Linked DNA regions of Streptomyces collinus Tu 365. The protein of the gene in region 3 interacts with the protein of the main gene of each other region in a pairwise test. Links are inferred from orthologs where the notes say so. Each region holds a gene or a part of one and is shown on either strand. Other genes may lie near its edges.

Region 1 (4,391 bases), 1.5 Mb from region 3 along the record:
CAACCGGAACCGATTCCTGCGGAGAGTCGCGGCGATCGCGTCCATATCCCTGGTGGCCGGCTGCAGTCTGCTGTCCAACGGCGATCCCAACAGCAAAGGCCCGATCGTCGTGGGAACCACCAGCGCGCCGAGCACGCTGGACCCGGCCGGGGCCTGGGACGGGTCCTGGGAGCTGTACCGGAACATCTTCCAGACGCTCCTCGCCTACCCGAACGGTGCCACCACCCCGCAGCCGGACGCGGCCGAGAGCTGCTCGTTCACCGACAACGCCAGCCGCACCTACCGCTGCAAGCTGCGCGCGGGCATGAAGTTCGCCGACGGCGACGCGCTGAACGCCCAGGCCGTCCAGCACTCCATCGACCGCATCCGCACCATCAACGCGCCCGGCGGCCCCGCGGGACTCCTCGGCAGCCTGGACAAGGTCGAGGCGGTCGGCGACCTCGAGGTGGTCTTCCACCTCAACCAGTCCGACGCCACCTTCCCGTTCGTGCTGGCCACTCCGGCCATGTCGATCGTCGACCCCGACGACTACCCCTCCGACTCCCTGCGCAAGGACGGCACGGTCTTCGGTTCCGGGCCCTACAAGCTGGAGTCCTACGAGGAGGAGAAGCAGGCCGTCCTGGTCCGCAACGACCGGTACCGCGGCTTCGCCGACCGGCAGAACGACGCGGTGACGATCCGCTACTTCCACGACTCGTCCAGCATGGTCAAGGCGCTGCGCGACAAGCAGATCGACGTCACCTACCGAGGTCTGGCCGCCGACGACATCATCGATCTCCAGCGACAGGGCAATTCGGACCTCCAGCTCTTCGACGGCGCGGGCACCGACATCAGCTACCTGGTGTTCAACCCGAAGGACTCCTGGGCCAAGCAGCCCGCCGTCCGCAAGGCCGTCGCCCAGGTCGTCGACCGCGGAGCGATCGCGCACAAGGTCTACAAGGACACCGTGGACCCGCTCTACTCCATGGTCCCCAAGGGTCTGACCGCGCACACCACGTCGTTCTTCGACGACTTCGGCGACCCGAGCGTCGCCAAGGCCCGCCGGATCCTGTCCGACGCGGGCATCACCCAGCGCGTGCCGCTCACGTTCTGGTACACCACCGACCGCTACGGCTCCGAGACGGGCGTGATGTTCCAGGAGCTGAAGCGGCAGCTGGAGGCCTCCGGCCTGTTCAGCATCACCCTCAAGAGCCGCCCCTGGAAGACCTACGTGGTCGGCTACCAGAAGGGCGAGTACCCGGTGTTCGGCCGCGGCTGGTTCCCGGACTTCCCCGACGCCGACAACTTCATCGCCCCGTTCGTCGGCGACCACAACGCCCTCGGCACGCCCTACCCGTCCAAGCAGATCACCTCGGTGCTGCTGCCCCGTTCGCGCGCCCAGAGCAACCGCGCCAAGGTGGTGAAGGACCTGGAGGCGGCCCAGCAGCTCATGGTGAACGACGCCCGGCTGATCCCGCTGTGGCAGGGCCGGCAGTACGTGGCGGCCAGCGACGACATCTCCGGTGGTGAGCAGGCCCTCGACCCGTCGACGATCATGATGATGTGGGCGCTGCACCGCAAGACGAGCTGGTGATCCGGCCTCGCGGCAACGGTTGTCAGTGGTCGCCTGTAGGTTCGGAGAACTGGAAGTGACCGCACGCCGTAGTTGATCCACATCGTGAGGACGTTGACGTGACCGACATCGCCATGCTGCCCGAGTCCTGGCGCGGGGTTCTGGGTGACGAACTGCAGCAGCCCTACTTCAAGGAGCTGACCGAGTTCGTCGAGGAGGAGCGGGCGAAGGGCCCCGTCTACCCGCCGCGCGAGGAGGTCTTCGCCGCGCTGGACGCGACGCCGTACGAGCAGGTCAAGGTCCTCGTGCTGGGCCAGGACCCGTACCACGGCGCGGGCCAGGGCCACGGCCTGTGCTTCTCCGTCCGCCCGGGCGTGCGGACGCCGCCCTCGCTGCGGAACATCTACAAGGAGATGAAGGAGGAGCTGGGCCTGCCCGTCCCGGACAACGGCTATCTGATGCCGTGGGCCCGGCAGGGCGTGCTGCTGCTCAACGCGGTCCTCACCGTCCGGGAGGGCGAGGCCAACTCGCACAAGGGCAAGGGCTGGGAGAAGTTCACCGACGCCGTCATCCGCGCGGTGGCCTCGCGGCCCGACCCGGCGGTCTTCGTGCTGTGGGGCAACTACGCGCAGAAGAAGCTCCCGCTGATCGACGAGAGCCGGCACGTCGTGGTCAAGGGCGCGCACCCCTCGCCGCTGTCCGCGAAGAAGTTCTTCGGCTCCCGGCCGTTCACCCGGATCAACGAGGCGGTGGCCCTGCAGGGGCACGAGGCCATCGACTGGCGCATCCCCGACCTGGGCTGACCCGCGCCCACGGGGCCGCCTGCCGGGGATTCTCCGCGCCGCCGGTTAGCGTCGGGGCAGACGGCTGAGCAGACGGCCGACGACGGCCCGGAGGACGTGGTGGCGGAGCGACAGGAGCAGGCGGCACCGGACGCCGTGCTGACGCGGATCGGGCAGGTCGTGATGCTGCATCACGGCGGCGACCGTGAGGAGGCCCGGCACCGCTTCCTCCAGCTGTGGGCGGAGATCGGCGAGCACGGGGCCGCGCTGCACCGCTGCACCCTGGCCCACTACCTGGCCGACACCCAGGACGACCCGTCCGACGAACTGGCCTGGGACCTGCGGGCGTTGTCGGCGGCGGAGGAGCTGGCGGGCGACCGCTCGGCCGGTGACCCGCCGAGCGTCCGCGCCTTCCTGCCCTCCCTGCACCTCAACCTGGCCGCCGACTACGCCAAACTGGGCCGCGCCGAAGCCGCCCACAGCCATCTGCGCCGGGCCCGCCACGCCGCCGGTTCCCTCTCCGACGACGGCTACGGCGACGGAGTCTGGGCGGCGATCAGCCGCCTCGAATCCCGCCTGGGCGAGGACGACTCCCCGGGCGGCGACCACTGGAGCCCACCCCGCCAACGCCCCACCACCTGAACCGGGGCGCGGTGCGGCTTCACCGCTTGCCACGGCTGCACCCGCGACCGGCGGGTGAAGCCGCCGCGCCCCTCAGCCGGAGCCGCCGCGCCTGCGGCCTCGGCTGATGCCCCGCGCTCCTCGGCCCATCAGGCGAGGGTCCTGCACCGCTCGCAGGCGGCGGGGGTTCGTGGTCGTGTCCCCGCAGGCGCGGTCAACGGCCGTACGTCCGTTCGCAGATCACCGACTCCGGGCTGTCGCCGCGCCAGCCGCCGTACTTGCGGCCGAGGGCGCAGAGTTCCTCGGCGCCGCGTGCCGGGCGGGGCAGGGCCGGGGGGTCGGCCGGGCGCCGGTGTGCGGGTTCCGGGTGTGGCCGCGGGAGGGCGGGTGGCGCCGGCGGGCGGTGCGCGGCCGGTGGCGCGGGCTCCGCCCGGTGCGGGGCGGCCGGTGCGGTGCGGTGCGGGTGTCCGGACGGGCCGGCCATCTCCAGGGCCTCGCGGGCCGGTGCCTGCACCACCCGCGGCTGCGCGCTGCCGTCGGGCTGGGCCGCCGTGAGCCGCGAAGGCGCCGTGTCCGGCAGTGGTCCGGGGGTCGCCGGGCGCTGTACCGTCACACAGCCGGACAGGGCCGAGACGGCCACGGTGACCAGGAGCGCTGCGGTCGTCGTCGTTCGATGCACCCGGCAACTGTGCTGGTTCGGCGCCCCCCTTGGCACCGCGCACCGTACGCGGATGCCCCCGCACGGGTGATCTCCTGCCCCTAACGAAGGGCCCTGCCGCCCGGAAGGTGACGTTCCGGGTGCCGATGGCGCCGGGCTTCGGCGGCTTGTCCGGACGGCGGTCCCCGTATGCTGCCGGGGGAGTACGCGCACGCGAGCGGCAGGGGAGAGCACGTGAAGGTCGGCTGCATCGGACTCGGGGACATCGCGCAGAAGGCCTATCTGCCGGTGCTGGCCACCCAGCCGGGGATCGACCTGCACCTCCAGACCCGGACGCCCGCCACGCTGGAGCGGGTCGCGGACACGCTGCACCTGCCCGCGGGGCAGCGGCACACGAGCCTGGACGCGCTGCTGGACGCCGGTCTCGACGCCGCCTTCGTGCACGCGCCCACCGCCGTCCACCCGGAGATCGTCACGCGGCTGCTTCAGGCGGGCGTACCCACGTACGTCGACAAGCCGCTCGCCTACGAACTCGCCGACTCCGAGCGTCTGGTGACCCTGGCCGAGGAGCGCGGGGTGACGCTGTTCGTCGGCTTCAACCGCCGCCACGCCCCCGGCTACACGCAGTGCCTGGAGCACCCGCGCGAGCTGATCCTCATGCAGAAGAACCGGGTCGGGCTGCCCGAGGAGCCCCGCTCGATGATCCTCGACGACTTCATCCACGTCGTCGACACCCTGCGGTTCCTGGTGCCCGGCCCCGTCGACGACGTCACCGTGC
Region 2 (4,390 bases), 630 kb from region 3 along the record:
AGGCGATGGCGCCCGCGTCCCGCGCGGCGGCGGTGAGGGCGAAGCTGTTGGAGTCGTAGATCTGGCCGTGGGCCAGTTCCTCGCCGGGCTGGACGAGCTCGCTGCCGGTGGACAGGACGACCACGCGCGGGCGCGGCCGCACCCGGACGGTGCCCCGGCCGATGGCGGCGAGCAGGGCGATCTGCGGCGGGCCGAGGATCGTCCCGGCCTCCAGGGCGAGGTCACCGGCCTTCACGTCGCCGCCCTTGGCGCGCACGTGCGCGCGTGCCTCGGCGGGGCGGTGCACGCGCACCTGCCCCTCGGAGCCCTCGGGGGCCAGGCTGCGCGCCCGCATCCCGTTCACCGGTCCCTCGCCGAGCCCGCCGTCGGTCCATTCGACGGGGACGACGGCCTCGGCGCCGGGCGGCAGCGGGGCGCCGGTCATGATGCGGGCCGCCTGGCCGGGGCCGACCCGCACCGGGTCGGCCGCGCCCGCCGCGACGTCCCCGACGACCTCCAGGACGGCCGGGAACTCCTCACTCGCGCCCGACACGTCCGCGACCCGCACCGCGTAACCGTCCATGGAGCTGTTGTCGAACGGCGGCAGGGAGACCGGCACCGTGACGTCGTCGACCAGGACGCAGCCCAGGGCGTCGAGCAGGTGCAGCTCGATGGGTTCGAGGGGACGGACGGTGGTGAGGATGTCGTCCAGGTGCTCGTCCACCGACCAGAGGTGGTCCGGGTCGTCGGGACGGGTCGCGGCGCTGCTCAACGTTGCTGCATCTCCTCGGCTACGTAACTGCGGAGCCAGGCCCGGAAGTCCGGGCCCAGGTCTTCACGTTCGCACGCCAGTCTGACAATGGCACGCAGGTAGTCGCCACGGTCGCCGGTGTCATAACGGCGGCCCTTGAAGACGACGCCGTGCACCGGGCCGCCGACCTTCTCGTCCTCGGTGAGCTGCTGGAGGGCGTCGGTGAGCTGGATCTCGCCGCCGCGTCCCGGCTCGGTCTTGCGCAGTATGTCGAAGATGTGCGGGTCGAGGACGTAACGGCCGATGACGGCGTAGCCGGACGGCGCGTCGGCCGGGTCGGGCTTCTCGACCAGGCCGGTCACCCGGACCACGTCGCCCTCGGCGGTGGCCTCCACGGCGGCGCAGCCGTAGAGGTGGATCTGCTCGGGGGCGACCTCCATGAGGGCGATCACACTGCCGCCGTGCCGCTCCTGGATCTCGATCATGCGCTGCAGCAGCGGGTCGCGCGGGTCGATCAGGTCGTCGCCCAGGAGGACGGCGAAGGGCTCCTGGCCGACGTGCGGGGCGGCGCACAGGACGGCGTGGCCGAGGCCCCTGGGATCGCCCTGGCGCACGTAGTGCATCGTGGCCAGGTCGCTGGACTCCTGCACCTTCGCGAGCCGCTCGGCGTCGCCCTTCTTCCCGAGCGCCGACTCCAGCTCGTAGTTGCGGTCGAAGTGGTCCTCCAGGGGACGCTTGTTGCGTCCGGTGATCATGAGGACGTCGTCGAGCCCCGCCGACACGGCCTCCTCGACCACGTACTGGATCGCCGGCTTGTCCACGACCGGCAGCATCTCCTTGGGAGTGGCCTTGGTGGCCGGCAGGAACCGGGTGCCGAGGCCTGCTGCGGGAATGACAGCCTTGCTGATCCTGGGGTGCGACTGAGTCATGCCCGAACCTTAACCGGTGCCTTTGCGCGGAATGTGTGGCTCCGGTTATTTGACTCTCATATGAGCACATTGAGCATGAGCACATCGAGAAAGGCACGAGAACGACCAGTGGAACACGACGGACGCACCGACGAGCCTGACAAGCGCACGTTGCGGCGGGAGTTCTTGGCGGTGAGGAACAGGTTGACGCCGGATGTCGTCCGGGAGGCGGGCGGCACGCTGGCCGGACACGCCCTGGAGCTGCCCGAACTCGCGGGCGCCCGCACGGTGGCGGCCTACGTCTCGGTCGGGTCCGAGCCCGGCACGGCCGCGCTGCTGGACGCGCTGCGCGCGCGGGGCGTCCGCGTCCTGCTCCCCGCGCTGCTGCCCGACAACGACCTGGACTGGGGCGAGTACGCCGGTGCGGGCTCGCTCACGCGGATTCAACATGGCGGAAAGATGGCCCTGTTCGAACCCTCGGGCGAGCGGCTCGGACCGGACGCGGTGACCGCGGCCGACGCGGTCCTGCTGCCCGGGCTCGCGGTGGACGCGCGCGGGATGCGCCTGGGGCGCGGCGGCGGGTCGTACGACCGGGTGCTCGCCCGTCTGGAGCGCGCGGGCGCCCGCCCCGCCCTGGTGGTGCTGCTCTACGACACGGAGGTCGTCGCGCGCGTGCCGGCGGAGCCGCACGACCGGCCGGTGCACGCGGTGGTGACCCCGTCGGGCGTGCGCCGCTTCCCCGGCGCCTGATCCGGCCGGTACGCCGACGGCGGGGGCCGCCACGCGCGCGCGTGGCGGCCCCCGCCGTCGATGTGGCGCCCTCGGCTCACGGTTTGAGGACGAGGGTGTCGCTCGTGCTCCCGTCGACCGCCTTGTCCGTGAACGACCAGGGCAGCAGCTCGCCCTTGGCCCACTTGCCGGTCTGGTCGACGTAGTGGGCGCTGTAGGCGTGCCCGGAGGCGCCGGTCAGGTTGATCCACCGGGACTTGTCGAGGTCCTTGAGGTTGACCACCATCCGCATGGACGGCACCCAGACCACGCCGTAACCGCCGGCCGCGTTCCAGCCGGAGGCGTTGACGGTCGCCTCGCCGCCGCTGAGCTTCCAGGGGCCGCGGTTGAGGACGTACTGCAGGAATCCGGGGCCCTCGGTGCCGAGCGTCTGGTTCTTCAGGAACAGGCGGTGCAGCCGGCCCCAGCTCCAGGAGTCGATGTCCTTGCCGAGCTTGGCGGTCAGCTCCCAGCGGGCGTCGACCATGGCGCGCTCGAAGAGCTGGTCCATGTTGTCGGCCTTCTTGCGGTCACCCGCCCCCGCCGGGGTCTTCCACCAGTCGCTGTCCGGCTTCTCCATGAGGGTGCGGACCACCTCGAACCAGCGGTCGCCGCCGTCCGGCTGGGCCTGGTCGGCGTCGCGCTCGCCGCACTCGCGCACCTTGCTGTCGTCGTCGACCGGACCGGTGCTGTCGATCTTGTCGACCCACAGGCACTGGCCCTTGACCCGCAGCTCCTTGGGCAGCTTGTTGCCGAAGGCGAGCTTGAGGATGTTGCGCCAGACCGCGTTGAAGTAGGCGGCCGCGGCGGAGTCGGCGTCCTGGGTGTAGTCCCAGCCCTCCAGGAGCTTCTGCGCCTGGCGGACGTCCTTGTCGTCGACGTTGATCTTCAGCAGCCTGGGCACGAGCAGCTTGGCGATGTCGCTGCTGTTGTCCAGCTGCATCTGGCGCATGTCCTCGGTGGAGATCTTGCCGCCGTCCTTGATCTTCGACTCGATCAGGTCGGTGATGCGCTGGCTGCGGGTGCCGTAGCCCCAGTCCGTGGTGAGCGTGTACGGGTACTTGTCCGGGTCGACCACGGCCTGGTTGGCGGTGACGATGTAGCCGCGCGCGGGGTCGTACTCGTAGGGCAGCTCGTTCTTCTTGATGAAGCCGGTCCAGCGGTACTTGGAGTCCCAGCCGGGAGCCGGGATCGAGCCGTCGTCCGCCGAGGAGCGCGTGGGGATCTTCCCGGGCAGGGTGTAGCCGATGTGCCCCGCGGTGTCGGCGTAGACGAGGTTCTGCGAGGGCACGTCGAACAGGGCGGCGGCGGAGCGGAAGTCGCTCCAGCCGGCTGCCTTGTCGAGGGCGAACACCGCGTCCATGGAGGTGCCCGGGTCGAGCGCCGTCCACCTCAGGGCGATGCCGTAGCCGTCGCCGCGGTCGGGTGCGGCCGTGTTGACCGTGGCCTTCCTGCCGACCTGGACGAGTTCGTCGTCGCGGTCGGACAGCAGCGGCATCCCGTCGGCGGTCTGGCGCACGACGATGGTCTTGGACTTGCCCCCGGCGACCTTGATGGTCTCCTGCCGGTTCTTGAAGGGCCGCACCTTGCCGTCGTACTGGTAGCCGTTGGCGGTGACCTTCTCCAGGTAGAGGTCGGTGACGTCCACCCCGGAGTTGGTCATGCCCCACGCGATGTCGGCGTTGTGGCCGATGATCACACCGGGCATCCCGGCGAAGGTGTAGCCGGCGACGTCGTACTGGCACTTGCTGGAGACGGTGCGGCAGTGCAGGCCCATCTGGTACCAGACGGACGGCAGCGACGCCGACAGGTGCGGGTCGTTGGCGAGCAGCGGCTTCTTGGTGATCGTGTACTTGCCGGAGACGACCCAGGAGTTGGAGCCGATGCCCTGGCCGTTCACGCCGACGGCGGTCGGCACGTCGTCCAGGACCTTGTAGAGGCCCGCGAGCTGGCTGGTGAGGGCCGAACCCGACGAGGTCGAGGT
Region 3 (4,234 bases):
CCGACTTCAGGCGGCCGTTCTCGGGCCTGATGAGTCCGGCGAAGTAGCCGGTGACGCACAGCACGAGGGCGTAGCGGCCGGCCGCGTGGTCGGCGGGCGGGGCGAGGTCGGCGAGCAGTCCGGCGCCGAAGCCGACGAGGGCGCCGCCCACATGGCCGTACACCATGGCGAGGCCGAGGACGGTGAGCAGCAGCAGGTCGGGGACGGCGCCCGGCAGGTGCAGCCGGGCGAGGACGCTGACCTGGACGACCAGGGCGACGACGACCAGGGCGGTGGAGAGCAGGATCCGGTTGACACGCATGAAGAAAACTCAGCTCCTACTGCTGCTGGCCGTCTGCGGGTGCGTCCGCCGAGGGGGTGACCGTGACGGTCACCGTCGGCGTCGGGGTCGGCTTGGGTTTGGCCGGCAGGACCTCGTCGCGGGGGTCCTTCTTCGGGGCCGCCACGACCACGCCGACGATGTCGAGCTTGGTGAAGCCGACGTACGGGGTGACGTAGAGCGTGCGGGTGAGGCCGCCGCCGGAGGGGTCGACGCGGGAGACCACGCCGACCGGGACGCCGGGTACGAAGGGCTTGTCGGCCTGCGAGCCGAAGGTGACGAGGCGGTCGCCCTTCTTCACCTCCGCCTTGCCGTTGAGGAGTTCCACGCGCAGCGGGCGGTCGCCCTGTCCGGAGGCGAAGCCGAGTTCGTCGCCGTTCTCCATACGGGTGCCGACGGTGAAGTCGGGGTCGTTGGCGAGCAGGACGGTGGAGGTGTCGGGGCCGACGGTGGTGACCCGGCCGACGAGACCGTCGCCGTTCAGGACGGTCATGTCGCGCCGGATGCCGTCGCTCGCGCCGGCGTCGATGGTGATGGTCCAGGAGAAGCCCTGCGCCGACCCTATGGCGATGACCTGGGCGCCCTTGATGCCGTACTGGCCCTCGCCGGCGAGCTTCAGCATCTTGTCGAGCTGCCCCAGGCGGCTGCGGTTGCGGTCGTCGCTGCCGAGCTTCGCCTTGAGGGCCGCGTTCTCGCGTTCCAGCGCGGCGAGCCGGTCGTGGCGGCTGCCGGAGTCGCGGACGGCGGAGACGGCGTTGCCGACGGGGTCGACCGCCGAGGACATGCCGTTCTCGATGGGGCCGAACGCCGCGGCCGCGGCGTGCCGGGCGCCGTCGACCGGTGAGTTCCGGCCTCCTCGGATGTCCACCGTGATCAGCGCGAACGCGATGGCGATCAGCAGGACCAGGAGCAGCCGGCTCTCTTTGGTGTCCCTCACGTGCGGCGGCCGTGCCCTTCCTCGATAGGAATTCGGGGACCCCTTGAGGCGCCGCTCGGGGAGCGCCGACCGAAGGGGCCCATGTGGGGGGAGCTTATGCCTCGATAGCGACGATCCGCCGCACGAGAGGAGAACGTCTCGTACGGCGGAATCGGCGTGTCACGTCATCTGCGGGGCTGGGCGTCCAGGACCTGCTGGAGCGCCTCGAACTCCTCGACGCACTTGCCCGATCCGAGCGCCACGCTGTCCAGCGGATCCTCGGCGATGTGGATCGGCATGCCGGTCTCGCGCCGCAACCGCTCGTCCAGGCCGCGCAGCAGAGCTCCGCCGCCGGTCAGAACGATTCCCCTGTCCATGATGTCGCCGGACAGCTCCGGCGGGCACTTGTCGAGGGTCGTCTTGACGGCGTCGACGATGGCGTTGACCGGCTCCTCGATCGCCTTGCGCACCTCGGCGGCCGAGATGACGACGGTCTTCGGCAGGCCGGAGACCAGGTCCCGGCCGCGGACCTCGGTGTGCTCGTCGGAGTCGAGGTCGTACGCCGAGCCGATCGTGATCTTGATCTGTTCGGCGGTGCGCTCACCCAGCAGGAGGCTGTACTCCTTCTTGATGTACTGGATGATCGCGTTGTCCAGTTCGTCGCCGGCGACGCGGATGGACTGGGCGGTGACGATGCCGCCGAGCGAGATGACCGCGACCTCGGTGGTGCCGCCGCCGATGTCCACCACCATGTTGCCGGTGGCCTCGTGGACCGGCAGGCCGGAGCCGATGGCCGCGGCCATGGGCTCCTCGATGATGTGCACCTGGCGCGCGCCCGCCTGGGAGGACGCCTCGATCACGGCGCGGCGCTCGACGCCGGTGATGCCCGAGGGCACACAGACGACCACGCGCGGCCTGGCCAGATACCGACGCTTATGGATCTTCAGGATGAAGTAGCGCAGCATCCGCTCGGTGATCTCGAAGTCGGCGATCACGCCGTCCTTCAGCGGGCGTACGGCGACGATGTTCCCGGGCGTCCGGCCGATCATCTTCTTCGCTTCCGCACCGACCGCGAGAATGCCGCCCGTGTTGGTGTTGATCGCGACGACGGAGGGCTCGTTGAGAACGATTCCGCGGCCCCTGACGTACACCAGCGTGTTGGCGGTCCCGAGGTCGACAGCCATGTCACGGCCGATGAACGACATTGAGTTCCCCATCCGGATTCATCTGGCCTTCCTGAGCTTTTGAGGGCATATCAGGTCGGCGAGGCGGGTGCTGTGACGTGAAGGCTTCTATCGTAAACGCGCCTGCGCGAACACTGCGCGAGGGTCTCCGCCATTGTCAGCAGATGGCGTGGCGCCTCGCCTTCGGAGACGGGCCATCGGGGGCACGCGTTCCCCCGATCGGCAACGCATATGCCGAGGGACGGCCGAAAACGTACGGCCGTCCCAGGTCAGACACCCGAGGGCGAGCTGACGCTCACTCAGAAAATTCTTGGAAAATTCCGTCCGGCGCGCCTCAGGCACGGCCCGGGAAGAAGATCTTCACCTCACGCTCGGCGGACTCCTCGGAGTCGGAGGCGTGGATCAGGTTCTCGCGGACGATCACGCCGTAGTCCCCCCGGATGGAGCCGGGCGCGGCGGCGATCGGATCGGTCGGGCCGGCCAGCGCGCGCAGACCCTCGATGACCCGCTCGCCCTCCACGATCAGCGCGACGACCGGGCCGGAGGCCATGAACTCCACCAGCGGCTCGTAGAAGGGCTTGCCCTTGTGCTCGCCGTAGTGCTGCTCCAGGGTGTCCTGGTCCAGGGTGCGCAGCTCCAGCGCGGTGATCCGCCAGCCCGCCTTGCGCTCGATACGGCTGATGATCTCGCCGGTCAGGCCCCGACGGACGGCGTCGGGCTTGAGCAGGACGAGGGTGCGCTGGCTCACGGAGGGCTCCTTACTACTGACGTGTGCGGTGGGACGAGGTTACAGGGCGTGTCGGGCCGCCCGTCACACAGCGTCAGGTGTAGTGGAGGGTGCTTCCGCCTGGGCCGCGAACCTGGCCTTCGCCTCGTCCACCTTTCGGCCGAAGTGCACCGACGCCCACCACAGGGCGGCGAACACCGCGCCCATGAAGTACATGGTCGGCACGAAGACACCGGAGGCGACCAGGGCGAGCTGGAGGGCCCAGCCGAGGGCGACGCCGCCGGGGCGGGTCACCATGCCGCACAGCAGCACGCACAGGACCATGGCGATCCCGCTGACCAGCCACACGGTCGACACCGCCAGGCCGGGGTCCTTCATGGCCACCAGGGCGGCGAAGCCGATGACGAAGAACTCGCCGATCAGGGTCGATGAACAGAGCGTACGCACGACGGCACCTCAGCCCTTCCCGAGCAGCAGGCGAGCCTCGCCCACGGTGATGACGGAACCGGTGACCAGGACGCCACCGCCCGCGAACTCGCCCTCCTCCTCGGCCAGCGTGATCGCCGCCTCCAGGGCCTCGGGCAGCCGCGGCTCGACCTGGACGCGCTCCTCGCCGAAGACCTCGACGGCGATCGCGGCCAGCTCGTCCGCGTCCATGGCGCGGTGGGTGGAGTTCTGGGTGACGACGACCTCGGCGAAGATCGGCTCGAAGGCCTCCAGCAGTCCCCGTACGTTCTTGTCGGCGCTCGCCCCGACCACGCCGATCAGCCGGGTGAAGTCGAACGCCTCCCGCACGGCCTCGGCGGTGGCCTCGGCGCCCGCCGGGTTGTGGGCGGCGTCGAGGACGACGGTGGGAGAGCGCCGGACGACCTCCAGCCGGCCCGGCGAGGAGACCGCGGCGAAGGCCTTGCGCACGGTGTCGATGTCCAGCGGCTCGGCGCGCTGGGCGCCGACGCCGAAGAACGCCTCGACGGCGGCGAGCGCCACGGCCGCGTTGTGCGCCTGGTGGGCGCCGTGCAGGGGCAGGTACACCTCGGTGTACTCGCCGCCCAGGCCGCGCAGGGTGAGCAGCTGGCCGCCGACCGCGA

The links.
Region 1: the proteins of ndk (region 3) and B446_RS06845 interact in binary tests that used the Escherichia coli proteins (3 or more experiments, as listed by UniProt). The link is inferred for Streptomyces collinus Tu 365 from one-to-one orthologs.
Region 2: the proteins of ndk (region 3) and B446_RS16505 interact in binary tests that used the Escherichia coli proteins (3 or more experiments, as listed by UniProt). The link is inferred for Streptomyces collinus Tu 365 from one-to-one orthologs.

The regions. Positions count from the first base shown.
Region 1 is NC_021985.1:1,654,117-1,658,507, reverse strand. The notes cover bases 583-3,513. They hold B446_RS06845 (uracil-DNA glycosylase), read left to right. Parts: upstream 583-1,671; coding sequence 1,672-2,355; downstream 2,356-3,513. Other genes in these bases: B446_RS06835 (hypothetical protein), read right to left, coding at 3,170-3,513; B446_RS06840 (hypothetical protein), read left to right, coding at 2,455-2,976; B446_RS06850 (ABC transporter substrate-binding protein), read left to right, coding at 583-1,573. Also shown: more of B446_RS06850, read left to right, coding at 1-582; more of B446_RS06835, read right to left, coding at 3,514-3,634; B446_RS06830 (Gfo/Idh/MocA family protein), read left to right, coding at 3,848-4,391. UniProt on the Escherichia coli protein: Excises uracil residues from the DNA which can arise as a result of misincorporation of dUMP residues by DNA polymerase or due to deamination of cytosine.
Region 2 is NC_021985.1:3,819,104-3,823,493, forward strand. Bases 632-3,561 are described here. They hold B446_RS16505 (5-formyltetrahydrofolate cyclo-ligase), read left to right. Parts: upstream 632-1,734; coding sequence 1,735-2,388; downstream 2,389-3,561. Other genes in these bases: glp (gephyrin-like molybdotransferase Glp), read right to left, coding at 632-751; galU (UTP--glucose-1-phosphate uridylyltransferase GalU), read right to left, coding at 748-1,659; B446_RS16510 (penicillin acylase family protein), read right to left, coding at 2,465-3,561. In the rest of the region: more of glp, read right to left, coding at 1-631; more of B446_RS16510, read right to left, coding at 3,562-4,390. UniProt on the Escherichia coli protein: Involved in the removal of 5-formyltetrahydrofolate.
Region 3 is NC_021985.1:3,192,234-3,196,467, forward strand. What follows is about bases 1,461-4,234. They hold ndk (nucleoside-diphosphate kinase), read right to left. Parts: upstream 3,168-4,234; coding sequence 2,754-3,167; downstream 1,461-2,753. Other genes in these bases: B446_RS13800 (rod shape-determining protein), read right to left, coding at 1,461-2,440; B446_RS13810 (DUF4233 domain-containing protein), read right to left, coding at 3,231-3,593; folC (bifunctional tetrahydrofolate synthase/dihydrofolate synthase), read right to left, coding at 3,603-4,234. Outside these bases: rod shape-determining protein MreD, read right to left, coding at 1-301; rod shape-determining protein MreC, read right to left, coding at 318-1,256; more of B446_RS13800, read right to left, coding at 1,421-1,460. UniProt on the Escherichia coli protein: Major role in the synthesis of nucleoside triphosphates other than ATP. The ATP gamma phosphate is transferred to the NDP beta phosphate via a ping-pong mechanism, using a phosphorylated active-site intermediate.